Regions from separate parts of the Edwardsiella piscicida genome, predicted to be linked through region 1. Evidence: predicted binding sites of a transcription regulator. Region 1 holds the regulator's gene; the other holds the start of a gene.
What was found. Region 1 encodes CRP, which controls carbon source genes, mostly activating them, when cyclic AMP is high. Its sites were predicted from a motif close to ATGTGANNNNNNTCACAT; they were not measured.
Positions count from the first base shown of each region.

Region 2: the regulator CRP is predicted to act here: its motif matches at 1,628-1,645, upstream of cdd (cytidine deaminase).

Region 1 is NZ_CP090968.1:3,459,745-3,475,864, forward strand. It holds gene L1P05_RS15795 (FeoC-like transcriptional regulator) at 1-122, shown strand, start outside; gene bioH (pimeloyl-ACP methyl ester esterase BioH) at 195-971, opposite strand; gene L1P05_RS15805 (double zinc ribbon domain-containing protein) at 1,016-1,696, shown strand; gene nfuA (Fe-S biogenesis protein NfuA) at 1,755-2,330, shown strand; gene ulaR (HTH-type transcriptional regulator UlaR) at 2,409-3,164, opposite strand; gene ulaG (L-ascorbate 6-phosphate lactonase) at 3,265-4,329, opposite strand; gene ulaA (PTS ascorbate transporter subunit IIC) at 4,709-6,106, shown strand; gene ulaB (PTS ascorbate transporter subunit IIB) at 6,124-6,429, shown strand; gene ulaC (PTS ascorbate transporter subunit IIA) at 6,439-6,924, shown strand; gene L1P05_RS15840 (3-keto-L-gulonate-6-phosphate decarboxylase UlaD) at 6,921-7,577, shown strand; gene L1P05_RS15845 (L-ribulose-5-phosphate 3-epimerase) at 7,588-8,460, shown strand; gene L1P05_RS15850 (L-ribulose-5-phosphate 4-epimerase) at 8,448-9,137, shown strand; gene L1P05_RS15855 (YccS/YhfK family putative transporter) at 9,172-11,244, opposite strand; gene crp (cAMP-activated global transcriptional regulator CRP) at 11,305-11,937, opposite strand; gene L1P05_RS15865 (YheU family protein) at 12,289-12,513, opposite strand; gene L1P05_RS15870 (hydrolase) at 12,519-13,493, opposite strand; gene L1P05_RS15875 (LysE family translocator) at 13,592-14,197, shown strand; gene malT (HTH-type transcriptional regulator MalT) at 14,198-16,120, opposite strand, start outside.
Region 2 is NZ_CP090968.1:1,263,509-1,279,628, forward strand. It holds gene L1P05_RS05695 (NAD-dependent malic enzyme) at 1-483, opposite strand, end outside; gene cdd (cytidine deaminase) at 684-1,571, opposite strand; gene L1P05_RS05705 (CidB/LrgB family autolysis modulator) at 1,766-2,455, opposite strand; gene L1P05_RS05710 (CidA/LrgA family protein) at 2,464-2,880, opposite strand; gene rarD (EamA family transporter RarD) at 3,054-3,998, opposite strand; gene sbcB (exodeoxyribonuclease I) at 4,137-5,564, opposite strand; gene L1P05_RS05725 (acyltransferase family protein) at 6,440-7,588, opposite strand; partial or broken gene L1P05_RS05730 (IS3 family transposase) at 8,117-9,154, opposite strand; partial or broken gene L1P05_RS05735 (IS110 family RNA-guided transposase) at 9,253-10,268, shown strand; gene L1P05_RS05740 (FUSC family protein) at 10,782-11,840, shown strand; gene dinG (ATP-dependent DNA helicase DinG) at 11,930-14,095, shown strand; gene wzz(fepE) (LPS O-antigen length regulator Wzz(fepE)) at 14,406-15,452, shown strand; gene L1P05_RS05755 (glycosyltransferase family 2 protein) at 15,673-16,120, shown strand, end outside.

The DNA.
Region 1 (16,120 bases):
TGGGATGTGTGGAAAAGGTCGATGATATGGATAGCGGGTGCCTGAGCGGCAGCTGTAAAGGCTGTCCCGAAGCGCAGAAAAAATGTGAAACCGTCGTCTACCGGATACGCACGCTGCACTAAACGCGCGCCGTAGCCATTGACGCCCCTCGACAGGCAGCCGCAGATGCGGCTGCTTTTTTTTGTCTCAGCCCATTATGCCGACGCCTCGCCAGCAAAATCGCACAGCGCGGCGCAAAAGGGCGCAGGGTGGGAGATAAAGGGGGCGTGGGCGGCGCCGGGAATAATCAGCGAGCGGCCGCGCGGGCTGAGCGCATCCACCAGCGGCGCCACTCGGCGCGGAACCAGACCGTCCAGCGCACCATAGAGGCGCAGCCACAGCGGCGCCAGCGTCGCCAGCTGCGAGCGCAGATCGGTTTCGCGCAGCAGGGACAGCCCCCCGTTCAAGACCGCCGCCGACGGCATCGGCTGCGCCAGCACCACCGACTTCAGCGCGCGGGCATCCTGCCGGGCGCTGTCGGTCCCCAGCGTCTGCAGCGCCAGAAAACGCTCCACCGTACGCTGAAAATCATCGCGCAGCTGTGATTGAAAATGGTGCAGCACATCGTCGCGGATCCCCGGCCACGCCGTCTGTGCCGTGAAACAGGGCGAGGAGGCGACGGTGATTAAGCCGCTGACCCGCTGCGGGTGATGCAGGGCCGCCTGGGTGGCGACGAGTCCCCCCAGCGACCAGCCCAGCCATAGCGCCCGCGCCGGCGCCTGCGCCAGCACCCGCTGCGTCATCTCCGCCAGCGAATAGGGCGTATCGCCGCCGCTACGCCCATAGCCGGGCAGATCGACCAGGTGCAGGCGAAACTGCGCGGAGAGCAGGGGAACAATGCAACGCCACACTTCGGCATTCAGCCCCCAGCCGTGCAGCAGCACAAGATCGCGTTTACCCGCGCCGCAGGTATGCCAAAACAGCGCACTCATCGGTTATGGTCTCCTTTTACCTTAGACCTTTCAGGACGGAGCCTATGGTATCACTTCACGGACGCTGCGCGATCTGCCGCCTCCCCCTGCGGGCGCCGGTCGGTATCTGTAGCGCCTGCCGTCGGGCGTTGCCCATACCGCCCCCCTGCTGTCCCCGCTGCGGCCTGCCCAGCGCAGATACCCAGCGCCCCTGCGGCCGCTGCCTGCTGCGCCCGCCGCTCTGGCAGCGACTGACGTTTGTCAGCGACTATCTGCCGCCGCTGGCGCCGCTGGTACAGCGCTTGAAATACCGCGCGGAGTGGCCGCTGGCCGTGCCGTTGGCCCGGCTGATGCTGCTGCACTACCTGCAGGATCGCCGCCGCGCGCCGCGGGCGCGCCCCGAGCTCATCCTGCCGGTGCCGCTGCACCGCCTGCGCCACTGGCAGCGCGGCTACAACCAGGCCGCCGAACTGGCCCGCTGGCTGGCGCGCTGGCTACAGGCCGAGTTCCGCCCCCAGTGGCTCTGGCGCACCCGGCGTACCCCACCCCAGCAAGGGCTCAGCGCAGCGCAGCGGCGGCGCAACCTGCGCGGCGCCTTCGCCGCGCACCGGGGGCTGGCCGGGCGACGGGTGCTGCTGGTCGACGATGTGATCACCACCAGCAGCACCCTGAGCGAAATATCCCGCCTGCTGATCGCACAGGGTGTGATGTCGGTAGAGACGATCTGCCTGTGCCGCACCTTGTGAGCATTTTACGATCGGCGTATTATAACCGACCGGAGAAGTCAACTATTGAGCAGATGCCATGATCCGTATTACCGAAGCAGCGCAAGAGCACTTTGCCAAATTGCTGGCAAACCAGGAGCCGGGTACCCAGATCCGCGTTTTTGTCATTAACCCCGGTACGCCCAACGCGGAGTGCGGCGTGTCCTACTGCCCGCCGGACGCCGTAGAAGCCAATGACCGTAAGCTGGACTTTGAGCAACTGAGCGCCTATGTCGACGAAATCAGCGCCCCGTTCCTTGAAGATGCCGAGATCGACTTTGTTACCGATCAGCTCGGCTCGCAGCTGACCCTCAAAGCCCCCAACGCCAAGATGCGCAAAGTCGCCGACGATGCGCCGCTGATCGAACGCGTGGAGTATATTCTGCAGTCGCAGATTAACCCCCAGCTAGCGGGCCACGGCGGTCGCGTCTCGCTGATGGAGATCACCGATGAAGGCTACGCCATCCTGCAGTTCGGCGGCGGTTGCAACGGCTGCTCCATGGTGGACTACACCCTGAAAGAGGGGATCGAGAAAGAGCTGCTGCAGCGCTTCCCAGAGCTGAAGGGCGTACGCGATCTGACCGAGCACCAGCGCGGCGACCACTCTTACTACTGATATCCTCAGGCGGGCCGGATGCGACGGCCCCTATCGCGTGATCTGCCGCGCGACGCACGGCTTTTTGGCCTTTCCCGTTTACACTAGCTCAACCCGTACGCCGCACTCGCGCAGGCGCGCGACCACCTCCGCCGGGGCATCCTGACCGGTGATCAGAATGTCTATCTGCCCCGCGCGCGCGAACAGCATGCCGGCCCGCTGCCCCACCTTGCTGCTGTCCACCAGCGCCACTAGCTTACCGGCGTACTTCAGCATCTTCTGCTCTGCCATCGCCGTCAGCATATCGGTCTTGTACAGCCCCTCGGGGGTCAGCCCCTTACCGCTGGTAAACATCCAGTGTCCGGCATACAGCGAGGCATCGCCGTCCGCCGGCGCCAGCGTGATCGCCTGGGTGCGATTATACTGCCCCCCCATGATCACCACGCTATCGTGCTCTTGATCTATCAAGTAGTTAGCCAACGGCAAATAGTTGGTAATCACCTGCACATCGCGTCCGCAAAGCTCCCGCCCCAGCAAAAACGCCGTCGAGCCGCAGTTGATCACCACGCTCTCCCCCGGCTGCACCAGCCGCGAGGCGGCGCGGGCAATGCGCACCTTTTCATCGTGATTCTGCGCCCGGTGGATATTCATCGGCGTCCAGGCCATACGATTGGGGCTCACGGCCTCCGCGCCGTTACGCACCTTTTTCAGCTTACCGGCGTCATTCAGCTTATTGATATCGCGCCGCGCCGTCGCCGGCGATACCTGCAGGCTCGCGATCACCTGCTCAACGCTGACAAAGCCATCCTGCTGCAGCATCTCCAGCAGGGTCTGATGTCGTTGTGATTCCGTCATGAAAATCCAGGCTCAGTGATGATTACAACATGAGTATATTTGAAAGCCGCGGGGAAACAAATCGGGCGGTATCTCTGCCGCAGATACCGCCGCCACCCGGCTACAAAAAGGCCTTAAAGGGCAGGTCTGGCTCCTGGGTGAAGCAGTCGTCAAAGCCGCGCGGGTAGTGATACTCCAGCCGCCCCTGATCCTGTGGCCAGGTAAACTTACCGCCCACCTGCCAGATAAAGGGGGTGAAGTCGTAGCCCAGACGATCTTTCTTCATCTGCCACAGCACCCGGATCTCCTGCGGATCGGCCTGGAAGTTAGACCAGATATCATGATGAAACGGGATCACCACTTTGGCCTTCAGCGCCTCGGCCATCCGCAGGATATCGGCGCTGGTCATCTTGTCGGTGATCCCGCGCGGGTTCTCGCCATAGGAGCCGAGCGCCACGTCGATGCGATGATCGTTGCCGTGCTTGGCGTAATAGTTGGAGTAGTGGGAGTCGCCGCTGTGGTACAGCGAACCCGCGGGCGTCTTAAACAGGTAGTTAACCGCCCGCAGATCCATACCGTCGGGCAGCGTACCCTGCGCCCGCTCCGACGGCGGCAGCGTGATCAGCGCGGTGCGATCGAAGGCGTCCAGCGCCACGATCTCCGTATCTTTGATCCGGATCGTATCGCCGGGGACCACCACCCGGCAGCGATCGCGCGGCACACCCCACGATACCCACAGATCGACGCAGCGCTGCGGGCCGATGAAGGGGACGTCCGGTGCCGCATTGCGCAGCACCGCGGCCGCCACATTGATATCGATATGATCATTATGGTCGTGGGTCGCCAGCACCGCATCGATCTCGCGGATGGCAAAAGGATCGAGCACAAAGGGCGAGGTGCGCAGATTGGGCTGCAGCTTCTGTACCCCGGCCATCCGCTGCATCTGGTGCCCCGTCGCCATCCACGGATTGGCATGGCTGCGCTTACCGGTTCCGCACCAAAAATCGATGCACAGATTCGCCCCCCCCTCCGACTTCAGCCAGATCCCGGTACAGCCCAGCCACCACATCGCAAAGCTACCGGGATCCACCGTCGCCTGCTCTATCTCCTCGTTCAGCCAGGTCCCCCACTCCGGAAACGTGTTCAGGATCCAGGACTCGCGGGTAATGTCATCAAGTTTACTCATCGTCGGCCTCCTATCGGCTCGCCAGTGCAGCGCATAAAATCAATATCAATCATATTTAGATCAATTTTGATTGCAATAGCGCAGTGAGCTGAGCGCAGGAGATGCGCGCCGCAATAGCCCCTTCCCCTGCGCTGCGGCGCCATGGCCACAAACATGCAAATAAATATTTATAATCATAGAGATAAAAATGTGGCGGCGTACGGTGCGGCTAAAGGAACGCCCGTCCACGGGGCGATCGACAAGTTGAGATCATAATCACAAATGATCATTTTTAATCTTTAAGTGATTTTTAACGATTGCTAGAGTGGTCGAATTATACACAGCCCTGAGCGCATCTCCCCCGATCCGCGCTCAGGATCCACGCCGAACGGAGAACGCTATGGACATTCTGTACCGTGCCTTTCTGATTTTTTTCAATCAGGTGATGACCAACGCCCCCCTGCTGCTGGGGATTGTCACCTGTCTCGGCTACCTGCTGCTGCGTAAACCGGCGACGGTGATCATCAAAGGCACCATCAAAACCATCATCGGCTTTATGCTGCTGCAGGCGGGCTCCGGCATCCTGACCTCAACCTTCAAACCGGTGGTAGCCAAAATGTCCGAGGTCTATCACATCAACGGAGCCATTTCAGATACCTACGCCTCGATGATGGCCACCATCGAGCGCATGGGTGACGCCTACAGCTGGGTAGGCTATACCGTGCTGCTAGCGCTGGCGCTGAACATTCTCTACGTCCTGCTGCGCCGCCTCACCGGCATCCGCACCATCATGCTGACCGGCCACATCATGTTTCAGCAAGCCGGGCTTATCGCCGTGGTGTTCTATATCTTCGGCTATCCCATGTGGACCACGATCCTGTGCAGCGCGCTGCTGGTCTCACTCTACTGGGGCATCACCGCCAACATGATGTATCGCCCCACCCAGGAGGTCACCGACGGCTGCGGCTTCTCCATTGGCCATCAGCAGCAGTTTGCCTCCTGGCTGGCCTATCGGCTGGCCCCCTATCTGGGGCGCAGGGAGGAGAGCGTTGAAGACCTCAAGCTGCCCGGCTGGCTGAATATCTTCCACGACAATATCGTCTCGACCGCGATCGTGATGACCCTGTTCTTCGGGCTGATCCTCTGCTCTTTCGGGCTGGACACCGTCCAGCTGATGGCGGGGAAAACCCACTGGAGCATTTACATCCTGCAGACCGGTTTTCAGTTCGCCGTCGCAATCTTCATCATCGTCCAGGGGGTGCGCATGTTCGTCGCGGAGCTGTCAGAGGCCTTCACCGGCATCTCTCAGCGCCTGATCCCCGGCGCCGTGCTGGCCATCGACTGCGCGGCCATCTACAGCTTTGCCCCCAACGCCGTCGTGTGGGGGTTTATCTGGGGCACCATCGGGCAACTGATCGCCATCGGCATCCTGATCCTGCTGGGGTCACCTATCCTGATCATCCCCGGCTTTATCCCCATGTTCTTCTCCAACGCGACGATCGGCGTCTTTGCCAACCACTTCGGCGGCTGGCGAGCGGCCATCAAGATTTGTCTGGTCATGGGGATGATTGAAATCTTCGGCTGCGTCTGGGCCGTCAAGCTTACCGGGCTCAGCGCCTGGATGGGGATGGCCGACTGGTCCATCCTGGCCCCGCCGATGATCCAGGGGCTGACGCTGGGCCTATGGTTCATGGGCGTTCTGCTGCTGATCGCCCTGGCCTACATGCTGGTTGCCGGGCGCAGCCTGCGCGCGGAAGAGGCGGCGCAGGCCGATCAGGCGCGCGGTGCAACACTCTAACTCCATGGAGAAACATCATGACAGTACGCATTCTCGCCGTCTGCGGTAACGGCCAAGGCAGTTCAATGATCATGAAGATGAAGGTGGATCAGTTTCTAACCCAGCAGGGCGTTGACCACAGCGTCAACAGCTGCGCGGTCGGCGAGTATAAATCGGAGCTGAGCGGCGCAGATATCATCATTGCATCCACCCACGTCGCCGGCGAGATCAGCGTCAGCGGCAATAAATACGTGGTCGGGGTACGCAATATGCTGTCGGCGGAAGAGTTCGGCCCCAGGCTGATGGAGGTCATCCGCGCCCACTTTCCCCAGGACCTCAGCTAAGGAGCCATGATGAAACTGCGAGACTCGCTGGCGGAAAACCACAGCATTCGCCTACAGGCCGAGGCGGCGGACTGGCCTGCGGCCGTCAGGATCGGCGTAGATCTCCTGGTCGACGCCGGCGTCGTGGAGCCACGCTACTACCGGGCCATCCTGGATAGCGTTGCGCGCTTTGGCCCCTACTTTGTGCTGGCGCCGGGGCTGGCCATGCCGCACGGGCGCCCGGAAGAGGGGGTGATCAAGACCGGCTTTGCGCTGGTCACCCTGCGGACGCCGGTCACGTTCGGCCATGAGGATAACGACCCGGTGGACATTCTGATCACCCTGGCCGCCGTCGACGCCCACACCCATCAGGAGGTCGGCATCCGTCAGATCGTCGATCTGTTCGAGGATGAGGCCAACTTTGCGCGTCTGCGCGCCTGCCGCACGCCAGCGCAGGTGCTCACGCTCATCGATACGGCAACAACCCCATCGCATCCCCAAGGAGTCGCCTCATGACATCATCCCTACCTATGCTGCAAATCGCGCTGGATAACCCGACGCTGGAGGCGGCCTACCTCACCACCCGGCAGATCGCCGAGGCCGTCGATATCATCGAGGTCGGCACGATACTGTGCGTCGGCGAGGGCGTGCGCGCCATACGCGATCTCAAGGCGCTCTACCCCCACAAGATAATCCTGGCCGACGCCAAAATAGCCGACGCCGGTGCCATCCTGGCGCGCATGTGTTTTGAGGCCAACGCCGACTGGATCACCGTGATCTGCTGCGCCGACATCAACACGGCCAAGGGCGCGCTGGCGGTCGCCCAGGCGTTCGACGGCGATCTGCAAATCGAGCTGACCGGCTACTGGACCTGGGAGCAGGCGCAGGCCTGGCGCCAAGCAGGTATCGGTCAGGTGGTCTACCACCGCAGCCGCGACGCACAGGCGGCGGGAGCGACCTGGGGGGCGGCGGATATCGACGCCATACGCCGTCTGAGCGACATGGGCTTTCGCGTCACGGTCACCGGCGGCCTCACCGTGGACGATCTGCCGCTGTTTCAGGGGATCCCGGTGCATGTTTTCATCGCCGGGCGCAGCATCCGCGAGGCCGACGATCCGCTGGCCGCCGCCCACCATTTCCAACAGCGTATCGCCCAGCTGTGGGGCTAAGGAGCGCGACATGCTGCATTCCACGGTGCCGCTGGGCATCTATGAAAAGGCGCTGCCCGCCGGCGAAGACTGGCCACGACGCCTGACGCAGGCCGCGCAGCTCGGGTTCGACTTCGTCGAAATGTCTATCGATGAAAGCGATCGCCGCCTGGCCCGACTGACCTGGTCGCGCCAGCAGCGTCTGGATCTGCTGGCGGCAATGGCGCACAGCGGCGTGCGTATTCCCTCCCTGTGCCTCAGCGCCCACCGCCGGTTTCCGCTGGGCAGCGAGGATCCGGCGGTCAGGCGTCAGGCGCTGCGGCTGCTGGCCCACGCGATTACCCTCGCCCAGGATCTGGGTATCCGGGTTATTCAGCTGGCGGGATACGACGTCTACTATCAGCAGGGCAATGCCCTGACCCGCCGACTGTTCCGCGAGGGGCTGAGCCAAGCCGTCACCATGGCCAGCCGGGCGCAGGTCACGCTGGCCATGGAAACCATGGACACGCCGCTGCTCAACTCCGTTAGCAAAGCGCTCGGCTACTGCCGCTATCTGCGCAGCCCCTGGTTCCAGGTCTACCCGGATATCGGCAACCTTTCGGCCTGGGATAATGACGTCGAGCTGGAGCTGGTGGCCGGCATCGACCGCATCGTCGCCGTGCATGTCAAAGATACCCGGCCGGGCCAGTTTCGGGATGTGCCCTTCGGCAGCGGTGTGGTCGACTTTGAGACCTGCTTCCGCACGCTGGATCGCCATGGCTACCGCGGTCCCTACCTGATCGAGATGTGGAGCGAAAGCGCCCCGGACCCGCTGCAGGCGGTGCGCGAGGCGCGTGAGTGGATCATTGAACGGATGCGACGCGCCGGACTGGCGGTGACGCAGGAGGCCTCATGGAACGGCTGAAACAGCAGGTCTACCAGGCCAACATGGCCCTGCCGCGCCACGGGCTGGTCACCTTTACCTGGGGCAACGTCAGCGCCATCGATCGCCAGCGCGGCTATGTCGTCATCAAACCCAGCGGCGTCGCCTATGAGGCGCTGACCCCCGCGGCGATGGTCGTCGTCGATCTGGACGGACGGATCGTCGCTGGCGCGCTGCGCCCCTCATCCGACACCCCGACCCACCTGGCGCTGTACCGCCGCTACCCGCAGCTGGGCGGTATCGTGCATACCCACTCGACCCACGCGACCGCCTGGGCACAGGCGGGACGGGCGATCCCGGCGCTCGGCACTACCCACGCCGACTACTTCGACGGCGACATCCCCTGCACCCGCGCGCTGAGCGCCGCCGAGATCGACCACGACTATGAGCATCACACCGGGCGGGTCATCATCGAAACGCTGGCGCAGCGCGACCCGAGCCATATGCCGGGGATCGTCGTTCACCAGCACGGCCCCTTCGCGTGGGGGGAGAGCGCGGCGCAGGCGGTGCATAACGCGGTGGTATTGGAGGAGGTGGCCAAAATGGCCTGGATTGCCTATAGCCTGAACCCGCGCCTCGCCCCGCTGGACCGGGCGCTGCGCGATAAGCATTTCCGGCGCAAGCACGGGCCGGATGCCTACTACGGCCAGCGCGGCTAAATAAATCGCCGGCGCCCCCGGATCAGTCGCGGAATCAGTCGCGCAGCCGACGGCTGAGCCACAGCCCGTGATGCGGGCGCTGGCGCCAGGCGATAGATGAAATGGTATGCATGGTGCGCAGGTGCGACAGGATACGGCGCAGATGCACCTCCATCGGCGTCATCGGCATCCCCTGCTGTGGCTCGGGTATCGGCACCGCCTGGCTGTCATTGCTGCTCGGGCCATCGTGCTCCAGACGCTGCTGACACAGCTGCAGCGCGATCTCACCACACTGCAGGTAGTCCTGCGCCAGACGCGAGGTCAGCATATAGTGCTCGCGCGCCAGAATGGTCATCGCGTTCAAATGCTCGACAATAAACTGGCTGTGGCTGATCCACAGGCGCATGTCCGCCAGATAGCGCGAATCAAAGCCCGGCTCCTGCATCGCCTGGCTCAGCGAGGAGTAGAGCGTGTTCTGCGCCTGGTTGCTGCGCATCCGGGCATAGGCCAGCTCGCTCACGCCCGGATCGGCGGAGAGCAGCAGGCGCAGCTCATCCTGGTAGGCCTCCAGCGCCTGATGGGCGTTTTTACGCAGCAGGCCGCTCTGCCACTGCGGCCACAGCCAGATGGTGCTGGCGAAGGCCAGAATACAGCCCAGCAGCGTATCCACCAGGCGCGGCACCAAAAAGTGCGAGCCGTTCAACGCCAGCAGCTGCAGGGTGAATACGGCGCTGACCGTAAAGCCGATCACCGCCAGACCGTAATTCTTCCGCAGCACCAGGTAGGCGCCCAGCGTCACCAGCAGCATCACCAGCAGCATCACATATTCACTCAGCGTCAGCTGCAGCAGACCGGCGGCGATGATCAGACCGGCAAAGGTGCCCATCGCCCGGTGCTGAATACGCACCCGCGTCGCGTTATAGCCATTCTGGATCACCAGCATGGTGGTCAGCATGATCCAATAGGGCTTAGGCAGCGCCAGCAGGATCCCCAGCCCGCCGCCGGCCGCCAGCGTCAGCCCCAGGCGCAGCGCGTTGCGTAGCGCGCCCGACTTCAGGGAGCAGTAGGCGCGCAGCGCCGGCCAGAACGGCAGACGCTGCTGGGTCGCCATCAGCTGGCGCTGATAGAGCGGACGCTGCCGCTCCAGCAGACGCGCCATTCGGCTAAAATGGTGCAGACAGAACTGCCCAACCGGATTCTCCGGGTAGCGGCTGGCCAGCTTTTCCAGCGCCGACACCTCGCTGCGCATAGAGAAATGCTGCGGGTAGCGGTGGTACAGGATGTCATCCGCCAGTACCCGCAGACGCCCGGCCACCACCTGCGCGTTGCGGCGAATGATCGCCTCGGCCTGGCTTTGTTCCACCAGAGTTTGCACCTCCTCCGGCTGGGAGAGGCTGACGGTAATATGCTCCTGTAGATCCAGCGCCACCTGAAAGTAGCGCACCAACCGCTTATATTCCGGGTTATGGACCAGGGACAGCATATGCATCTGCTGATAGATCACGCTGATAAGATCCATCACCTTTTGCTGGCGGTTCAGCAGCGGCGGCAGCGCCGTCTGCGGATCGCTGTGCTGCGTGAGCAGGCTGTACTTGGCCTCAATGTAATCCGCCAGCTCCAGGTACAGCTGGTTCAGGGTTTCGCGGATCGGCTGCCCTTTCCACAGGACAAACCAAAACCAGGTGAAGGCGCCGTACCAAATCGTACCGACCAAATACAGCAGCGGCCCCTGCCAGATAGGCACCATCCCCACCATGCTAAGGGTAAAGATGGCGGCGACCAGCGTTGCCGGCAGTAAACGGGCGTGCAGCGGACTGATCTCGCCGTTGACGCCAAACAGCAGCGCCAAAAGCAGCATAGCCAGCGGCAGCGGCACCGACCAAAGCAGGGCCATCTGCAGTAACAGGCTGCCGAGCGCAAACAGGGTGCCGCCCACCGCGAGGCGTTTAAAGAAGCGTTTATGGGGGGTATCAAGACCGGCGATATTGCAGCAGACCGGTACCAGAGAAAACAGCAGCCCCTGCTGCAGCTGGCCTACCATAAGCCCGAACAACACCGGCAGACACAAAACCAGCGTCTGGCGCAGTGCATAGTTCACTTCCGGGTGGTAGATAAACCGCCGCCACATGAGCACCATCCTGGGGATGGGTTGAAGATTCCGCGCCGCCCGTGCGGCGCGGGCGCAAAATCAACGCGTCCCGTAGACGACGATGGTTTTACCGTGTGCCGAGATCAGGTTCTGATCCTCCAGCATCTTCAGAATACGTCCTACCGTTTCACGAGAGCAGCCCACGATCTGGCCGATCTCCTGACGGGTGATCTTAATCTGCATGCCGTCCGGGTGCGTCATCGCATCCGGCTGCTTGGCCAGATTCAACAGCGTCTGGGCAATACGGCCCGTCACATCCAGGAAGGCCAGGTTACCGACTTTCTCTGACGTGACCTGCAGACGACGCGCCATCTGGGCAGACAGACGCATCAGAATATCCGGGTTAACCTGGATCAGCTGGCGGAATTTCTTGTAGGAAATTTCAGCCACCTCACAGGCGGTCTTCGCCCGCACCCAGGCGCTGCGCTCCTGCCCTTCCTCAAACAGCCCCAGCTCGCCAATGAAGTCGCCCTGGTTCAGGTAGGAGAGGATCATCTCCTTACCCTCTTCATCCTTAATCAGTACCGCTACAGATCCCTTTACGATGTAATAAAGCGTCTCCGCTTTTTCACCCTGGTGAATCAAGGTACTTTTGGACGGATATTTGTGAATATGGCAATGGGACAGGAACCATTCGAGAGTTGGATCTGTTTGCGGTTTGCCGAGAACCATTCGCTATTATCCTCTATTGTTATCGCATCCCCGGTGCGCCAAACGCACCCCCCGCCGGACGGGGCCGGGAAACTGCCTAGTAACCTGCTATAGCACTGCACTTGTCGAATATAGTTTCCATAGCCTAAGGGAGATGATCCCCGGCGATCTTGATCTATACCCGCTTCATTCCATTAAAGGTGCATGTCGGCTTAGTTTGTAGCATAGCTTGGCCTTACTGTCTCGCACTGTCTCGCTTCAGCATGGAATAGCTCACTGTTCGCCGCCGTTTTTTCTCCGCCTGCGACGTTTTTGCTTTTTATTTGCACAGCGCGGCGCCGGGCGCCGCGCGGGAAAATACGCCAACGTGCGCTAATCCGCGCCCTTAAACTGGCTGCGCGGCATAATATTGACGCTTTCATGCAGCTCGGACCATACCACGACCGCCTCACCGCACTGCAGCTGACGCCGCACATCCTCCACCTTCTGCGTCAGGCTCCTCTCCTGCTCGCCATAGTCAGTCCCCTCTCGCAGGACAAAAGCCTCGATCAGGCTATCCAGCGTCTCTGGGGCAATCTGTTGCCAAGGAATGATCACGCGTTTTACTCCAAATAGGGGGCTAACCAGGCAGGAATGCGCTGCTCCAGCCACGGGAAGGGATGTCGCAGCGTACCGCCGATAAAGCCGACGTGGCCGCCAAACGCCGTCAGCTGGTATTCGATATTGGACGGCAGCGATCCCAACGGCGGGATCACCGCCGACGTCATAAAGGGATCGTCGCGTGCCTGAATGATCAGCAGCGGCTGGCGGATCGTCGACAGCCGCGGCAGGGCGCTACAGCGCCGATAGTAGTCATCCGCATCGCGAAACCCGTGCAGGCGAGCGGTGATCTGATCGTCAAACTCGCGTAGCCTACGCATACGCCGCAGCTGGAGCGGATCGAGATCCAGCATCTCCGGATAACGGCGCAGCTTACGTCGGGCGCTCTGCTTAAGCTCATGTAACAGGTAACGCTGGTAAATCCGCGCCACGCCGCGCTCCAGATGCGCCGCACAGGCCGACAGCATCAGCGGCGCCGAGACCATCACCGCTGCCTCCAGCGGGGCCTGTGCCTGCTCTTCGGCCAGATAACAGCCCAGCATATTGCCGCCCAGGGAGAACCCGACCGCCGCGGTGGGCACCTGACCGAAGGTGCGTCGCAGCCACGCCAAAAAAAAGCGCGCGTCCCCGGTTTCGCCGGAGTGATAGAAACGCGGCGTCAGGTTGGGCTCACCGCTGCAGCCGCGAAAGTGCATCACGACCGCCAGCCAGCCCGCCTCCCGACAGGCGTGCAGCAGGCCGTGGGCATAGGGGCTATGCACGCTGCCCTCCAGCCCATGGAACAGAACCACCCGCGGTTTATGGCGAGCGGGCTGCGGCGCCTCGCTCCAGGCCAGATCGATAAAATCGCCGTCCGGCAGGGTTAAACGCTGCCACACCGGCGCCAACAGGGCGCGCCGTCGCAGCAGCCGCGGCAGGATCGTCTGCAGGTGCGGGTTGCGTAGGGCGCGGGACGGTGAAAAGGTGGAAACGATCATGCTGCGTGAAGAAAATTCATCCAGGGAACACTTGTACCATCAATAACACACTGTTAGGGTCAAAACACCCCCTCGGCGCAAAATCGGAGCCGGTTAGCATGGACAGCTCTCTGTTTCTCTCCCTGCTGGGTTTCCTGTGGGTCTCAGCCGTGACCCCTGGCCCCAACAATATGCTGTTGACCAGCTCCAGCGCCAATCTGGGGTTCTACCGCTCGCTGCCGCTCATGCTCGGCATCATGCTCGGCATGCAAACGCTGCTGCTGCTGATCGCCTTTGGCGTCGGCAGCCTACTGCTGCTCTATCCGACGCTGCACACCCTGCTCAAGGGCGCGGGCAGCCTCTACCTGCTGTATATCGCGTGGAAGGTGGCGACGTCGCGCTATACCCGTCTGAGCGACGGCAGCGCCGCCTTAGACGACGCCGTCAGCTGGCGACAGGGTTGGCTGCTGCAGTTTCTGAACCCCAAGGCCTGGCTGATGGCCCTGGGCGCGGTGACCAGCTTTAGCCTGCCCGGCGAGCGCTATCTGGCAGCCATCGCCGCCATCAGCCTGGGCATGTTCTTGGTCAATCTGCTGGCCGGCGCGCTGTGGTTAAGCTTCGGTACCTTGATAGGGCGACTGCTGCAAAGCCGACGCGCCTGGTTCGCCTTTAACCTGACCATGGGGACGCTGACCGCCGCCTGCGTACTGCTGATCTGGCGCTGATCACACCCCATAGCCCATCAGGCGCATAATATCCTGCGCCTGGCGCACGGCCTCCTGACGGTGTGCAACCCCCAGCTTCTGATACAGATTGCGGATATGGGTTTTAATGGTGGTCGCCGCCACCGCCAGCTCATCGGCGATTTGCTCGTTGCTGTAGCCCGAATAGATGAGTCCCAGCACCTGCCATTCGCGCTGGGTCAGCGGACTGGTGCGGATCAGCTCCGGCACCTGGGGATGATTCAGCAACCGCTCGACGAACTGCTCATCAAAATGGGCAAACTTATGCCGGTGGTGCTGGTTAATATCACGCAAAATCCGCTGAGCGCGATGCACCTCCATCTCCGGCAGGGTATTGAGCTGCAGCAGCTGACGCAGCTGCTGGGCCATCACCTCGCCCTCGATGACAAAGTGGCTGACAAAGCCGGTGCGATTGGCCAGGCTCAGCGCCTCCATCAGCACGCGCAGGGCTTCGCTCTTGCGATCCGTGTGCCAATACAGCAGGTTGCTCAGCAGCAGGTTACGGTTCAGATCGCTGACCAGGCGCAGGCGGCGCGCCGCCGCATTCAGCTGATCTAGCACCGCCTGAGCCTCATCATACTGCCCCAGCATGATCTGAACCCGCGCGATATTGCGCCACTGTCCCTGTAAAAAGTGGTTATCCGACGCCGCCGGACGCACCGCCTGCAGCAGCCAACGACTGGCCGCCTGGCGATCGCTGGTGATCTGCCAGTAGATCACCCGCGCCTTATCCGCATTCACCAGCCAGTCGCTGTGATAGTTTCCGGCCTGCAGCAGGGTTTCGCAGCGGCGCAGATGCTGTCCGGCGTTATCCAGATCGCCGCGCGCCAGCGAACACTTGGCCAAGAGTGCCAGACACTGCAGCTGCTGCTGCGGCTCAAAGTTGGCCAGCACCGCCAGCCCATCGCGCGCCGCGCGCTCCGCCTCGTCCAGCCGCATCCACGACCACAGCACCTGGGCGCGAATACGCAGTAAAAACTCATGCATCGGCAGCTGCTGCAGATGCTGCTCGTCGACCAATTCAAACGCCTTATCCTGGGTCTCGTAGGCCGCCTGCAAGAACCCCTGGGCTATCAGGATCTCACTCTGCTGCAGCAGCGCCCACAGAGCATAGTGGTAGGTCTGATGGCGGCGGGCCACCTGCTCGGTCTGCTGCATCATCGGCAGCGCCCGCGCCAGAACCCCTTTGCAGTGCAGCACCTCGCCCAGCACGGAGCTGCTCACGATCCGGCTGTAGTAGCTGCCGATCGGCAGATGGCGCAGCGCCTCTGTCGCCAAGCGCTCGGCATCGTGCGGTCGCCCGTCATTGATCGCGACCTGGGCTCGCAGCGCGTCGAACTCGGCCTGCAGCGCCGCCTCCAGCGAGATCTGACGCTGTCCCATCTCCTGCTCGGCGCGCGCCAGCAGCGTGTTGACCTCGCCGTAGCGGTGCTGACTCTGCGCCAGCCAGGCCTGCAGCAGCGCCAGGCTGGGGTTCTGGATCAACACATCGTACGGTAGGGTATTCAGGCAGGACTCCAGCAGCGCCAGCTCACTCTGGTGGAAGAGCACCCAGGCGTGCTGCAGCAGAATATCGCGCAGCAGCGCCGTGTCTCCGGCCGCCTGCGCGTGGTGGATCGCCTCCGCCGGAAACCCCTGCGCCAGCCATCCCTGCGCCGCGCGCCGGTGCAGCTGCGGCAGTACGCCCGCCATCTCCCGCTGGCAGCGGCTGCGCAGAAAGTGAGCAAACAGCGGATGAAAACAGAACCACTCCCCGTCGCCGTCCATCCGGTGGATAAATAGCCCCTGCCGCTCCAGCTCCTCCAGGCGCAGCTGGCCCTCCTCCTCGCCGGTCAGAGCACAGATCAGCGCGTCGTTCATCGAACGCAGCGCCGAACACTGCAGCAGAAAGCCGCGCGTATCGTC
Region 2 (16,120 bases), 1.6 Mb from region 1:
CAGGCCGAGGATGCGCTCGCCATCGGTGACCACGATCACCTTTACGTTCTGCTTGGTGGCGTTTTGCAGCATGTCATCGATGCGATCGCGGTTGGGATAGGCGATAAACAGCCCGCGGGCGCGTCGGTAGATATCGGAAAAGTGCTCACAGGCCTCACCGACCGTCGGGGTATAGATGATGGGCATCATCTCGCTAAGGTGGCCGCGCAGCAGGCGGTAGAACAGGGTCTCGTTGGTGTCCTGAATATTGCGCAGGTAGATATGCTGCGCGGTGGCGTTCTGAAAATCGCAAAACTGGCGATAGGCGCGCTCAACCTGCTCTTCGATGGTTTCGATGGCCTCAGGCAACAGGCCGCTCAGGTTAAAGTTATTGCGCTCTTCTTCGCTGAAGGCGCTGCCTTTATTCAACAGCGGGAATTCAAGCAGGATGGGGCCGGCATAGGGAATATACAGCGGACGTTTACTTTCGTGTTCCAGATCCATAAGTACGCTCTTATGTTAACGGGATGAAATAACACGCTGAAGATCCTAAAAGAGAGAGCGCCATTGTTCAATGTTTGTTATCAAAACTATTCATTTAATATATGTTTCGTAACAATGATTTTGGCGCGCGAAAGTGACGGCGGAGAGGGAACGCGTGGCGGTCACACGCCAAGGCTCCAAGGGGAGCCCTGGCGCCAGGGTTACAGCGGATGGTGCTGCAGATCGTCGCAGCCCAGCGCCTGCAGGGTGGCGCGCGTCGCCGCATACTGCGACAGGGGCGCCTGACGGGACTCCACCAGCGCGGCCCGGCGGATAGCGTCGACGCTGTCGCCGGACATGTTCAGCAGGATCAGGGCGGCCTGCAGCGGCGGCAGGCTGGGATTAAAGGCGGCATTTTCCGCATAGCGGCCGGCATAGACGGCGCGGTCGGTTTCGACTGCCACGCCGCTGTAGGCCTGGCTGTACGGCGCATGGCTGGCGTTGGCGGCGTCCAGGGCGGCCTGCAGCAGGGGATCGCCGGCGGCATTGTCTAGCGCCAGTCCGTGATGGGTCGCATCCAGCAGCAGGGTTTTTATCTGCAGATCGCGCGGACCAAAGGCATCGGGCAGGTAGTCGCCCAGCGTGGCGGCGCGGCGGCCCGGCAGATGGATCGGCAGCGCGGTACCGCTGTTCAGTTCATTCATAAACTGGCGGCAGTGACCGCAGGGCGTGCAGTTAACGGTGATCGACGCCAGCGCCGTTTCGCCCCGTAGCCAGGCGTGGGTGATCGCGCACTGCTCCGCATGGATGGTCTGCTGCAGCGGTGCGCCGGAAAACTCCATATTGGCGCCGAAGTAGAGGTTACCGCTGGCGCCGTGGACGATCGCGCCGACCTGAAAATGCGAGATCGGCGTCAGGGCGCAGGCGGCGGCCAGCGGCAGCAGGGCAAAACTCAGGGCCTGGCGATCCAGGTGACAGGCATGACCAATAGCATCCACCTGGGCTGCGGTGATCACGGCGTTGAAGGTGTCAGACGCCATCACTGGCGTAAGCGCCGCCTGGAGTTCGGCAGGCAGCTGGCTGAATGCAGCGGCAAAGCGTGCGTGCATGGGAAAGCCTCTTATGAGTTACGGGAGGCTATTGTAAGGAAGCGAATAGGTGACATTTGTGATAATAATCACTTTTTTGATGCAATAACTGTAATTTTGGTCTCGAATTAGAGATTTATTTCAACTTTTTTAACGTAAAAACGGTTGGCGAAGGCGGAGAGCGCCGATCGGCGCTCTCCGCTGTGACAATGTTATCAGAAGATATGCAGCAGTATCGGGAACAGAAACGGCGCCAGCAGGGAGGTAATGATCCCGCAGATAACCAGCGCCAGAGAGCTAAAGGCGCCCTCCTGGTAGTCGACCTCTGCGCAGCGGGCGGTCCCCAAGGCGTGGGATGCCGTCCCCATGGCCAGCCCTCGCGACGCCTTGGTGCGGATATTCATGGCGTTTAGCAGGGTGTGACCAAATACGGCGCCTAAGATCCCGACAAAGATCACGCAGACGGCGCTGATGGCCGGGATCCCGTGGATGGACTGGGCGACGGCCATCGCGATCGGCGTGGTGACCGATTTCGGCATCACCGAGGCGGCGATCTCCGGCGTCGCACCGAGCCACAGGGCGATGGCGGTACCGGTGATCATCGCGGTAGCGCTGCCGATAAAGCAGATGGTGATGATGGACTTCCAGCGGGCGCGGATCTGGTGCAACTGCTCATACAGCGGGAAGGCCAGCGCCACCACCGCCGGCTGCAGCAGGCTGTTGAGCGCCGAGCTGCCGGCAAAGTAGTTTTTGTAGGGGATATGCAGCAGCAGCAGCAGCGGAATGATCACCGCCATGGAGACCAGCAGCGGGTTGAGCAGCGGCATATTCAGGCGCTGGGCGAGACGCCGGGCGCCAAAGAAGACCACCAGCGTCAGCGGCAGTGACCACCAGATATTCAGCATGACGGTCATCATTGTTTACTCTCCTGTGGATGGCTCAGGGGCTGCTCGCCGTCGTCGGGCCGTTCGCGATGCACCAGGTGTGAGCAGTAGGCTACCACCACCATAATGATCAGGGTGCTGACCACGCAGGAGACCACGATGGGGCCAAACTGGCGGCACAGCACGTCGTAATACTGCATGACGCCCACGCCGATCGGCACGAACAGCAGCGCCATATAGCGAATAAACAGGCTGCATCCCGGCTTGACCCAGGTGGCCGGCATAATCTGCGAAGCCAGCAGGGCAAACAGGATCAGCATACCGATGATGCTGCCCGGGATCTTGATTGGTAACAGGGTGGCGAGCGCATTACCGGCAAACAGACACAGGTAAATCAGCACGAAGGCGCGTGCGTATTGCCAGCAAAGAGAAAGTGGATTTGACATCATAGTGTACCCAAAAACGAAAACACAATCATCATACAATTAATCGATAAAATGTGCTACTGATCACATCATGAATTCGCTCTATGGCAGCCATGCCAATTCGATGGGGTATTGACGCCGTCGTAGACGAGGATCGCGCCGGGTCGCCCGGCGCGAAGGAAGGCGCGAACGGGTTAGGGTTTCTCTGCGCTGCGCAGGGGGGGCGCTCCGGTCTCCGTCGCCGCGCCGTCCCGCGTTAGCGCGCTGTGCCGACGCGGGCGACGAAACAGCTCATAGATACACAGCGCTAGCCCCAGCCAGATTAGCGAGAAGCTGATCATCTTGGGCAGGTTGATCGGTTCGCCGAAGGCCAGCACCGCCAGCAGAAACTGCAGAGAGGGTTCGACATACTGCGCCAGCCCCACCACCGTCAGGGAGGTGCGCTTGATGGCGGCGGCAAACAGCAGCAGCGGCGCATAGGTCACCGGCGCCGTCAGAATATACAGCGAATACTCCGACAGGCTAAGGCCGCCCAGATCGCTGCCGCCGTTGATCTGCAGCCAGAGGGTGATCCCCAGCGCCAGCGGTAGCATCCAGACGGTCTCCAGCGTCAGGGAGGTCATAATGTCGTAGCGGATATACTTACGCACCAGGCCGTAGAAGGCAAAGGTGATGCCCATGACCAGCGCCAGCACCGGCACCCGCCCCAGCAGGATTATCTGGTAGGTCAGGCCGATAATGGCCAGCAGCACCGCAATGCGCTGAAAGCGCGTTAGCCGGTCGTGCAGAAAGATGACGCCCAGCGCGATGGCGAACAGCGGATTGGTGAAGTAACCCAGGCTGGCGTCCAGCACCAGGTGGTGAGTCAGGGCATAGATGAAGGTGGTCCAGGAGACGCTCATGATGGCGCCGCCCAGCAGGCAGCAGTACAGCGAGCGTTTATCCTGCCAGGCAGCGCGCCAGGAGGTGCGTTGCTTGAACAGCAGACGCAGCGCCAGCAGCAGGGGAACAGACCAGAACAGACGCTGGGCCAGCAGTTCGAAGGCGTTGGCATCGTTCAGCAGCTTGTAGTATAGCGGCGTGATCCCCCACAGAATAAACGACAGCACCGCCAGCAGCGGTCCATTGCGCAGCCACATAGTTCAGCCTTGATTGTCTGCTCCGTCGCGGAGCCGGGTTATCGGCCACTCCGCCATGGGCAGAGTGGAAAGAGTGCGCAGGATGCCACAGTAAACGCCATGCAGGTGACGACGGCCGCATCCTTTCGGCGCAGATTATTATCCTACTAATTCACGGGCATAATCAAACAGCGCCCGCAGCAGCGTCAGCTTCTGCGGCTGATCCTCATAGCGGTTGTACAGCATTTCCAGCGTCTGTAGATAATCCTGTACGCGCTGCGGCGTCAGCATGGCCTGGCGATGCTGCTGCCAGCGGCGCCTCTCGTTCTCATCCAGCGTCGCCGGGTAGTTACGGGCGCGGTAGCGAAACAGCAGCGGCGTGATGCGCGGATCGCTGAAGCGCAGATCCAGCGCCGGCAGGTTCTGCGGCTGGGTGGCGCGAATAATTTGCATCGCCTGGCGATCGGCGTCGCTGAAGAAGCCGTCGTACAGCTGGCTGTCCACGTCGTCCGACGGTGGGAAGGGCGGCGCATCGGCAAACAGGGATACCACCTTGTCACGGATCTCGCTGTGCTGCTGTAGCAGGGCTAAATTATCCCGGCAGCGCTGGCGATCGAGCCCCAGGCGGGCGGCGTTGTCCACGAGCAGGGTTTTCTCCGGCGCCAGCACCGGACATTTATTGATGTGGACCAGCTTGATAGGCACCGGCGCGGCGTCGCCCAGCTCGCTGCGCGGCGTGTAGAGCCGTTCGCGCAGGGCGGTGGCGTCCAGGGTCAGCAGCGGGGTGATATCGCTGTCCAGATCGCAGACGATCACCGCGTTTTTGTTCTCGGGATGCCAGGCCAGCGGTGCGATCAGGCTGGTGTTGCCGCGCAGGGCGCCGAACATGCCGGAGACATGCACCAGGGGAGTCATCGCAGCGATGTCGATAAGCTGCGCTACCCGGTTTTTGTTGCGCAGCTGGAACAGATAGTCGAATAGCCGCGGCTGGGCCTGTTTGACTCGCTTGGCCAGCGCGATGGTGGCGTAGACATCGGCCATGGCGTCGTGGGCGTTGCTGTGCTCAATGCCGTTGGCCTGGGACAGGTGCTCCAGCTTGAAGCTGGGTAGCCCCTGTTCGTTTTCTGGCCAGACGATCCCCTCGTGGCGCAGGGCGTAGCAGGTGCGCACCACATCCAGCAGATCCCAGCGCGAGTTGCCGTTTTGCCAGCTGTAGGCGTAGGGGTCAAAGAAGTTGCGATAGAACAGGTTGCGGCTTACCTCATCGTCGAAGCGGATGTTGTTATAGCCTACGACGCAGGTGCCCGGCACGCTGAACATCTGGTGGATACGCTCGGCGAATTCGGCTTCACAACCCCCCTGCGCCAGCGCCGTCTGCGGGGTGATCCCGGTGATCATCACCGCGTCGGGCTGGGGCAGGTAATCATCGGCCAGACGGCAGTAAAACACCTGGGGCTCTTCGATGATGTTGAAGTCGGCGTCGGTGCGCACGCCGGCGAACTGTGCGGGACGATCCCGCGCCGGATGCTGACCGAAGGTTTCATAGTCGTGAAAGAGGAATGTATTTTGTATGCTTCTGTTTTTCACTGTCACCTTCGTATGCGCCTTATATTGTATATGGTTGATTTATTGTGATAATTTATTATGCCAGTCTTTGCTATCTGTTGTACATTGCTTGATGCATATCTGTGATGCATTGTACATGCGGATAGGAAATACATATTGAGTGCATAAATCATAACTTCATTGAGTTTAGAAAACTAATATAGCGTTCGATGATGCAATGCTTCTCTTCACGGTCAATGTTTATGCTAAAGAACTGCCTGTTTTGTGAACTTTAGATGTACAACCCTAGGAACGTTAAGGCCGCTCACCGATAGTGGACATACAGATAAATGAGTTGACTCTTGCTAGGAATAATTTACATAACAGGTCCTATATATGGCCAATCGAGTTCCATAGCCTATCAAATTTTGCAGGGGTAGGATAACCTGTGAAGTTATATAAATCTAACAGGCTATTTTTATTATACTATCTATATAGAACTCATTTTTCACTCACTGAAGATGGAGAGCATCCTCAGAAAGTGCTTTGCCAGTTGAGGAATGATGTGGATAGTTATATTTAATTATAATGATGAGTTTGCCATACCACTGTATCCATGATGGGGTTAGGTTTGAAAATTTTGGAAAAAAATTAGCTTAAATCTATGTCATCATTTTTAATAAAGGGCCAATCTTTTTTGTCATAAAATGATGGCATCAGGCCCTTCCATCTTTCTGCTAAAACTCTCCAATTATATGCTATCTATCGTCTTCTTTGTTGAGTCTATCCATTATTCGCAATGTGATGATGATGTTTCATATCAGGTAAAACTATCTCACTTTAGTGAAATATACGTCGAAACTTCTATTCTATCATTGATAGTGAGCGATTTAAAATCCACTATGCTATATTTTATATTAATTTGTTTTTCTTGATTTTGCTCTTTTTGATAGATTATATATTGGATATTCTATGGTGTATGATATAAAAATAGAAGTTAGTATTATCGCAATAAATACGAATGGTGATAAGAGCATTATATTTTCTCCCGATAGGATGGTTTTAAATCCGATGTACCAAAAAATACCATGAATTAAGTACAAGCTGTAGCTTGTTACACCCAACCTCTTAAGTCCTTTTATATTTAATACTCCAAAAAATGTAGCCCCATGACAAGTCATTATAAATAATAAAGCTGCAAAAAGTGGAGAGATTGCAGTGGATAATTTACCAGTAAAAGGGATTATAAACAATAAAATAATAACTATGCTTTGGATTGCAATATTAGACTTTAGCCTGTTTAATAATTGCACATGAAAATGCTTGCAGAAAAAACCAACTGAAAAGAAAAAAATGGCAAGATATCCCCCCGAGTTTAGCTCTGGATGGGCTATTTTAGTATATATGAAAAATATAAAAGCTAGTATGGCAGAACTTATTCCTATAATTGCTCTTTTGTTTAATGGGATTAGTAATGAAATTAATGGCAGTGTGAAATATAAGCGCCACTCCCATGCTAATGACCATGTTACTCCAGCATTAATAATATTACTATTGGACATGCCAAATAAAGGATTTCTTTCATTGAATATTCCACCATCAAACCATGGCATTATATTTAGCAAATGTTCATTGCTTTGGGTTCCATATATGTATGATATTAAAATACATCCCAATGATGATAGTATGGTTACTGGAACTATTCTTAAAAAACGTTTCTTGTAAAATGAGAACCACCAAGAAATTCGATTTATAGAGATGTTTGAGAAAAGGTATCCTGACAGAATGAAAAAAATGCCAACAGCAAATTTTCCTATAAATGAAAAAAAATAGTTCCCATTAATTACCCACACTCCTGTTTTTGAGTAAAAATAATTAAAAAAGAAGTGATGAAATACTACCATTATAGCTAAAATAGCCCTCAATCCATCGAGGTGATTCAACGGTCGTTTATCCATTTTATCCATAAACGAAAAAAACGATAAATTCATCATTATAATCGCTGCAACAACAATGCCGCCTGCCCAGATGATCATTACTATATCATTGTACATGTATGCTTCCACATTTTATAACCTCTGTCGAATTTTATAATTGATTCATCATTTAGTCAATCTTATTAGATTGACTCGTTGTTTTTAATGGAAATGATTACCAAAACTCATTGTTTGAGAGACTAGCAAAAGAGAAATTTGATGAGTATGATTCTTGCCTTGAGGTCATTTCGTTCAGAATCACATGCGACCAGGATCTCTACAAGAAGAAAATTGTTTAGAAGAAACAGTATTTATAAATAATAGGACAAAATTGAATCCAAACATCATGCTATCGTTATTTTTACAGGTATATTCCAACTTATTATAATTTGTTGCAGTCATATGGATAATTACTGGTCGATAACGGTTATGCTGGTTCGGTGTCTACTAAGATGTCAAGGCGTTTGTTGCCAGCAACGTTAGGTGAAAACCATACAGGGAGAACGCAAGATAGGGCACATAGGCTACTGCAATATTGGTGGTGCGATCGAAACTCAGAATAGGGTCAGTCCAGTGTGGCTAGCGTGGATAGAGTAACGCGGCAGGTGTGCAGAACTGTTAGGACGGTTGACCTGTCACCTGGATTAGATACAACGCTAAGTTAGTGATGTCGGATCCTTTACTTTCAAAATTCCCCTTTCTCTAGGCGCCGCAAATTCAGGCAACGTCGGATAATTCAGCGTGGAGTGCGGGCGACACTCGCTATAATCCTGATGCTATTCGCTGATGATTTTCCTGGCATGACTGACGTCACTGAACCAGTGCTCATTCAGGCATTCGCCGCGCAAGCGCCCATAAAAACTTTCAATAAATCTGTTCTGTGTCGGCTTGCCGGACTGGATAAGCCGCAGGTCCATGCCATGCTCAAAGGCCCATTATTTGAGTGCGCTGCAGGTAAATTCCGGGCCCAGATCGTTCTTATCGCAGCCAGATAGCCACGAAATGGCGCAATGCTGTCCAGAATACGCATGACCTACACGCCACGCCTGAAATTCCTAAGGCAACAGTTACCGTCAAGCACGCCTTCGTGAAGTAATCCACGCAGATCAGGTACTTGATCCTACGACCGGTGGTCAGCGCGTCCATGACGAAATCCATTGTTCAGGCCAGATTGGGGGCCGCCGGGCGGAGCAGTGGCAGGCGTTTTGTTGCCCGCCCTTTACGACATTGTCTGTGTTTTACCCTTAGGCCACTGAGATGATAAAGCCAGTAAATGCGCTTGTGATTAACATGAAGCCCTTTGCGGTGCAGTAACTGCCAGATGCGGCTGTAGCCAAAACGCCTGTGCTCCAGTGCTAGTTCGATGATGCGTCCAGATAAATGCGCATCCGACATCGGATGCTGCGCTTCGTAGCTGCCGGTCGGGTCTGTCAGACTACGGGCACGACGTTGCGACAAACCAGTCGCATCACACATTAACACCACTGCTTCCTGTTTCTGGCTTCTGGTCTGTCGTCAATACTTTAGTCCAAGAGCCACCTGAAGAGCCTCCTTATCCAGCATGGTTTCTGCAAGGTACTTCTTGAGTCGGGCGTTCTATTCCTCAAGCGACTTTAGACGCTTAATCTCGGGCACCGCCATATCGCCATATCGCCATATCGCCATACCGCCATACTCTTGCTCCAGGTAATGGGATGGACTACCTCCTCCCGCTGCGGTTAACTGTACGAAATGTGCTCACCAGGAGAATCACCATGAATATCGTATTTCTGGGTATTGATCTGGCTAAAAATGTTTTTCAGCTCTGCGGGTTAAACCAGGCCGGCAAACCGGTTTATACGAAACGAACTGGCCGAAAAGAATTGCTCCAGACGCTGGCAAATATTCCTGCATGTCTGATTGGGATCGAAGCGTCCACCGGGGCATTTTACTGGCAGCGTGAGTTTGATAAACTGGGGCACAAAGTAAAGGTCATCAGTCCTCAGTATGTAAAACCCTTTGTCCGCGGGCAAAAAATGATGGTAATGATGCACAGGCCATCGCAGTGGCTCTGATGCAACCGACAATGCAGTTCGTGCCGCCAAAAAGCCCCGAACAGCAGGATATCCAGGCTTTACACCGGGCAAGGCAGCGTATTGTAAATCACCGCACTGCTACAGTCTGTCAAATAAGAGGGCTGTTACTTGACCGGGGGATCCCCATTGGCAGTGCTGTCTCCAGAGCTCGCCGGGCTATTCCTCTTATCCTTGAAGATGCAGAAAACAGTCTAGGTTCCCGTATGCGCAGAACAATTGCCGAGCTCTATGATCTCTTTAACGATCTCGAGCGTCGGATCCATTTTTTTGATAAGGAAATTGAAACAGTATTCAGACAATCAGAAGCCTGTCAGCGTATCGCCAGAGTTAAAGGCATCGGCCCTAAAACGGCCACGGCCGTTGTTGCTGCTATTGGCAAAGGAACTGAATTTAAGAATGGCCGCCACTTTGCTGCATGGCTGGGTCTGGTTCCACGCCAGCATTCGAGTGGCGACAGGCAGGAGCTGATGAATATGACGAAAAAAGGCGACAAGCATCTGCGGACACTTTTTATTCATGGTGCCCGCGCTGTCGTCAGGGTTGCCACGAATAACAATGATGGCCATATGAATCAGTGGGTTAACCAGTTAAAGGAGCGGCGCGGATTTAATAAAACGACCGTGGCGGTCGCTAACAAAAACGCGCGAATAATCTGGTCGATGCTGAAAAATGAGACCGAGTATCAGGTAGTGTGAAATTAATCCCCTGCCAGAAAAAGTTGCAGCGTACTGAGAAATGGTGACAGGTTGCACCTGCACAATCGGAACCTGATTTTTATACTGGCCTCAGAGGCCGTCCAGTTGTTGAGGCGATTGTGTGCGAATTACCCATTTGGGCACAGATTTTCCTGATGCCGGATAGATGTAAGCAACAGCCCAAAACCAGATTCAGTACTTGCAAAACGGAGGTAGTCCATAGATGTAGTAGGTGGCATCGGAAATAGCGTGTTTGCGGCAGCATGATCAGGCGAATACGCTGGCTTCAAGCTCGCGGAAAATACTGATGTTCTGTGCGTCGGAAAAACGCTTCTTTATGGTGATGTCCTCATGTGGCTTATGAAGACATTACTAGCATCGCGGTGTGTTAATCAACGGAGGGTAGGTCAGTTCCAGGGGTGATGATAAGGGTGCTGGGCATTTCTTTATGCCGCAGATTTCCGTTACACTAAAGGTTCATCTCTGTTGAGAGCCTGATCCAAGGTCGTTTCCGTGCGTTTAAATAAAAGTATCACCCCGTTTGACTCCTTCATCTATGGGCACTACCGCGCTGTGCACGGTGTGCGCATGGCGATCTCTTTCGTATTAACCTTCCTTCTGATCCGATTGCTGGCGGTGCCTGAGGGGGCCTGGGCGCTGATCACCATGGTGGTGGTGATCGGGCCGATCTCCTTCTGGGGCAACGTGACCGTCCGGGCGCTGCAGCGCTGTATGGGGACGGTGTTCGGCGCCGCATCGGGGCTGGTGGCGCTTTATCTTGAGCTCTATTCGATGAGCCTGATGCTGGCGTGGTGCGCCGTCGTGATGTTTGTCTGCGGCATTGCGGCCCTGGGCAAGCGCCCCTATATGGGGCTGCTGATCGGCATCACGCTGGGCGTGGTGTGCGCCGCCGGACCCGGCGATATCCAGACGGCGCTGCTGCGCAGCGTCAACGTGATCATCGGTTCGCTGCTGGCGCTGCTGTTTGCCAGCATTTATCCGCAGCGGGCCTTCACCCACTGGCGCTTAAAGATGAACCATGGCCTGACCTGCATGAGTAACATTTATAGCGCCTATGTTTCACCCAATATGGTTGAGCGCCCGCAGCTGACCGAACGCCAGCAGCGCATCCTCTCCGATCTGGGCACCGTACGCGGCCTGCTGGCGCCCAGCGCCCGGGAGACCAAGGTGGATAAGGCGGTGTTCGACGCCATTCAGGTGATCACCCGTAACCTGGTGGCCACGCTGGAGATGATGACCGATGCCTATTGGGCCAGCCGTGAAAGCCACTTTATTATGCTGAATGCCACCCGGCTGCGGACGTTTCAGAAGCTGACCATCAACGCCCTGCACGGGCTGTCGGAGATGCTGCTCAGCGGACGGGTGGAGGAGACGCTGGAGCGCCTGCCGGAGATGGAGCCGATGGTGGCGGAGCTGAAGACGCTGATCGCGCAGGCGCAGGCGCACAGCGACGAAGAGGCGCCGATCTATGGCTACCTGTGGCTGAATATGCAGCTGGCGATGCAGTTGGATGAGCTGCGCGATCTGCTGAGCAACGTACTGCGCCGCTGATCGGCGCAGAGGGCGCAGCGGCGCGGGCGGCTGATTTTGTCCGCCCGCTGTGCGACAATAGCGCGCCATGTTTCCCGCAGCGAGTATCAATGACCCTTTCCAGCGCACTCAAAACCCAGATCTCCCAGTGGTATAAGGCCCTGGCGCAGCAAATTCCCGATTTTGTCACCCGCCCGCAGCAGCGGCAGATGATCGCTGAGGTCGCGCGGGCGCTGAGCGGCGTCGACGCCCGTCATTTGGTGATCGAAGCGCCGACCGGCGTCGGTAAAACCCTCTCTTATCTGTTACCCGGCATCGCCATCAGTCGGGCGCAGCAGAAGCCGCTGGTGGTGAGCACCGCCAACGTGGCGCTGCAGGATCAGATTTATACCCAGGATCTGCCGCTGCTGCGGCGAATTATTCCCGATCTGACCTTTACCGCCGCCTTTGGCCGCGGCCGCTACGTGTGTCCGCGTAATTTGGCGGCGCTCTCCGATCATCAGGATGGGCAGGGGTCTCTACTGCTGTTTATCGATGATGCGCTGCAGCCGAGCAGCGAGGAGGAGCGGGCGCAGTGCCGGCGTCTGCAGGGAGAGCTGGAGAGCCGCCGCTGGGATGGGCTGCGCGATCATCTGCATGACAATCTGGAGGAGGGGCTATGGGCCAAGATGAGCACCGATCGGGCCAGCTGCCTGAACCGCAGCTGTTCCCACTTTCGCGACTGCCCGTTTTTTCTGGCGCGGCGTGAAATTGAAAGCGCCGATGTGGTGGTGGCCAACCATGCACTGGTGATGGCGGCGCTGGAGAGCGAATCGGTGCTACCGCCGCCGAAGGATCTGCTGCTGGTGCTGGATGAGGGGCACCATCTGCCCGATGTCGCCCGCGATGCGCTGGAGATGGAGGGTGAGATCACGGCCCTGTTTGTGCAGGGACAGATCGATATGATCGTACGTCATATCGAACAGTGCCAGGCGCAGTATCAGCCCAAGAATCCTCCGCGCTTGCTGAACAGCGAGCGTCTGCAGGCGCATACGGCGGAGCTGCGTCAGCTGCTGACGGATTTCGATCGCGCCGCCGCCGCGCTGCTGGCGGAGGAGGAACAGTACCGCTTTATTTTGGGCCAGCTGCCCGACGCGCTGAGCGAACTGGCCCAGCGCCTGTACAAGCTGTGCGATGGTCTGCGCGGCCTCAGCGAGTTCATGATGAACGATCTGCAGGAAAAAACCGGCAGTCACGATGTGCTGCGCCTGCAGCGCGCGCTGCTGCAGATGAGTCGGGCGTTCAGCTACTTAGAGGCGCTGAGCAAGCTGTGGCGCCTGGCGTCGCTGGCGCAGGCCTCCAATGCACCGATCTCCAAATGGCTGACGCAGGAGGTCAGCGACGGCGTGCACCACCGCTATCTGCACTGCGTCGGGATCCGGGTATGCGATCAGCTGGAGCGCTTACTGTGGCGGCGCATTCCCCACGCGGTGATCACCTCGGCGACCCTGCGCTCCCTGAACCGCTTTGACCGTATCAGCGAACTCTCCGGCCTGAATAGCCAGGCCGGCGATCGCTTTGTGGCGTTGGACTCGCCGTTTGACCATGTACACCAAGGGCGTCTGGTGATCCCGCAGATGACGCTGGAGCCTACGCTGGCGCAGGAGGGGGAGCATTTGCGTCAGATGGCTCACGTTTTCCGAACGGCCTGGCTGCGCGGTGAGCACACCGGCATGCTGGTGCTGTTTGCCAGTCAGCGGGCGATGCAGACTTTTTTAGGCTTTGTTTCGGATCTGCGCCTGGGGCTGCTGGTGCAGGGGGACCGCCCCCGCTATCGCCTGGTGGAGGAGCACTGTCGCCGGGTGCGCGCCGGGACACAGAGCGCGCTGGTCGGGCTGCAGTCGTTTGCCGAGGGGCTGGATCTGAAGGGCGAGCTGTTGACCCAGGTGCATATCCACAAGGTGGCCTTTCCTCCGGTAGACAGCCCGGTGATCCTGACGGAGGGGGAGTGGCTGAAGTCGCGTAACCGCTATCCCTTTGAGGTGCAGAGCCTGCCAGGCGCCTCTTTTACCCTGATCCAGCAGGTTGGGCGACTGATCCGCAGCCACGCCTGTCGCGGCGAGATCGTCATCTACGATCGTCGCCTGCTGAGCAAACCCTACGGTAGCCGTCTGCTGGCCGCGCTGCCAGTGTTTCCTATCCTGCAGCCGCCGCTGCCGGAGGGGGAACTGCCCGCCTGGCCGCAGCCCGCGCCGTCTAAGCGAGCCCCTCGCCGCACCGCGCGTCGGCGGCGTTAGCGTCTTGCTAAAGTGCAATCATCATACAACAGATTGCCTGATAGAAAATTCTTAGATAGAATCCATAGGAATAGGATTATTCCAATCCAATAAATAATGAAATTATATTTCATTTAGAAATAATACTTGCCAAACAGAGCATCGCCTCCTGTCGCTCGGGCCATTTCCCGGGGCGGAGCGGTGTATTCGCCGTTTCGAAAGGGAGGCTCCCCGCGCGGGAGAAATGCCGTTGTCCAACTTGTCTAATTTGTCTAACTTGTCTAATTCTGTATCTTCTTCTGGCGCTGCGCTTACGCCGCCGCGTGCACAGATGCAGAGTGAGATCGATCTGCTTTCCCTGCTGCTGGTGCTGTTCAAGGCCAAGTGGATGATTCTTGGCACCGTGCTGCTGTGCGCCCTGCTGGGATTTATTGTCAAGACACAGTTGCCGCAAAGGTGGACCAACTATGCCGAGCTGATCCCGGCCCAGGCGCGTGAGTTGTCCGCGATGAACAGCGAGCTAAACCAGCTGGCGCTGCTGGATATCAAGGTCGACGCTACGCCGGGCTGGCTAATGGCCCGCTTTGTGCAGCTATATGAATCGCAGATCGTGCGTCGCGAATATATTGCTCAGACGGATTACTATAAAACGCAGGCGGCCGCGCTGCCCGATCCGCTGGCGCGTGAGCGTTTGCTCAGTACGCTCACGCAGCAAGGCTTCACCCTGAAGAACAGCCAGCTGGATCAGGCGACCGAGAGTAAAGAGTACACCTACTACCGACTGGGGGTCAGCGCTCATAGCTCTCAGGAGGCCCATGCGCTGCTGCAGGGATACATTGACTTTGTCGCCGCGCGGGTGGTGGACGATCTGCACTATAATATTAAGAGCCAGTTGGATCAGACCCTGACGCGGGAGAAGGCGCAGTATCAGCTGACGCTGCAGCGGCTGAAGAATGCGCAGCAGGTGAAGATCCGTCGTCTGAACTATTCGCTGGCGGTGGCGCAGGCGGCGGGGATCAGCAAGCCGCTGTACGGCAACGGTGCTACGTTTAAGGATGACGATGATTTCCCGATTTCGCTGGGCACCAATGGCCTGCGTCAGAAGCTGGACATCGAGCGCAGCCAGACGGATCTGAGCGAGCTTAACGCCGGGCTGAAGAACAGCCAGATGTATATCGGGCGACTGAGTCAGGTGCACCTGAATGCGCTGACGGTGCAGCCGTTTAAGTATTTGATGCTGCCGAGTGTTCCGGTGCAGAAAGAGGCGCCGAAGGGGGCGTTGATCGTGGTGCTCTCCGCGTTGGCCGGTCTGCTGCTATCCTGCGGCGCGGCGCTGATGCGCCACGCCATCGTTAGTAGAGAAATGGAATCTCATTAATCAATAGGGCAGTATATATGGGGAGTGTGTCACCTCCCCATCTTATTAGGTCGCCTATAGATGTATTTATTTGAAATTCTTAGTTGCTAACGTTATTTTTGGTTTTTTATTTCTTATTATGGCATTTTTTTAGCTTTTTAAACTGTTATAATAAGCAAGTATTTTATATTGTAAGGATTGATGTTATCATCTGAAAAAAATATTTACATATGGTGATAATATGCCTCCTTTATCTAGGCTGAAAGGAAAAAGCTTTTCTTGGATTATTAATAAGGTAATATCAATAATTGTTGAGAATATAAAGATTTTCTATTTCCGCTGGAGACGGGTTATACATGAGAAAAATATCTATCGATGTCGAGATGAATATCACTTCGATCGCTCTTCATTAACGAAGGCGAGAGGTGCTGGAATATCGGGTATTATGCGTTTATATAATGAAGAGCGTTATTTAGAAAGCTCGATAGAAAGCTATATTGAACAATTGGATGAACTGATCATTGTGCATAACCGCTGTACAGATTCTACGCCGGAAATCTGTGAGAAAATGCGGCTAAAATACCCACATAAAATAAAGGTGTTTCATTACATCCCCTCTGTGGCTCCGCCAGGTAGTCTCGCGCATGTGGCATTAGATCCTAGGGATGAGCGAAGTTTAGTTAATTACT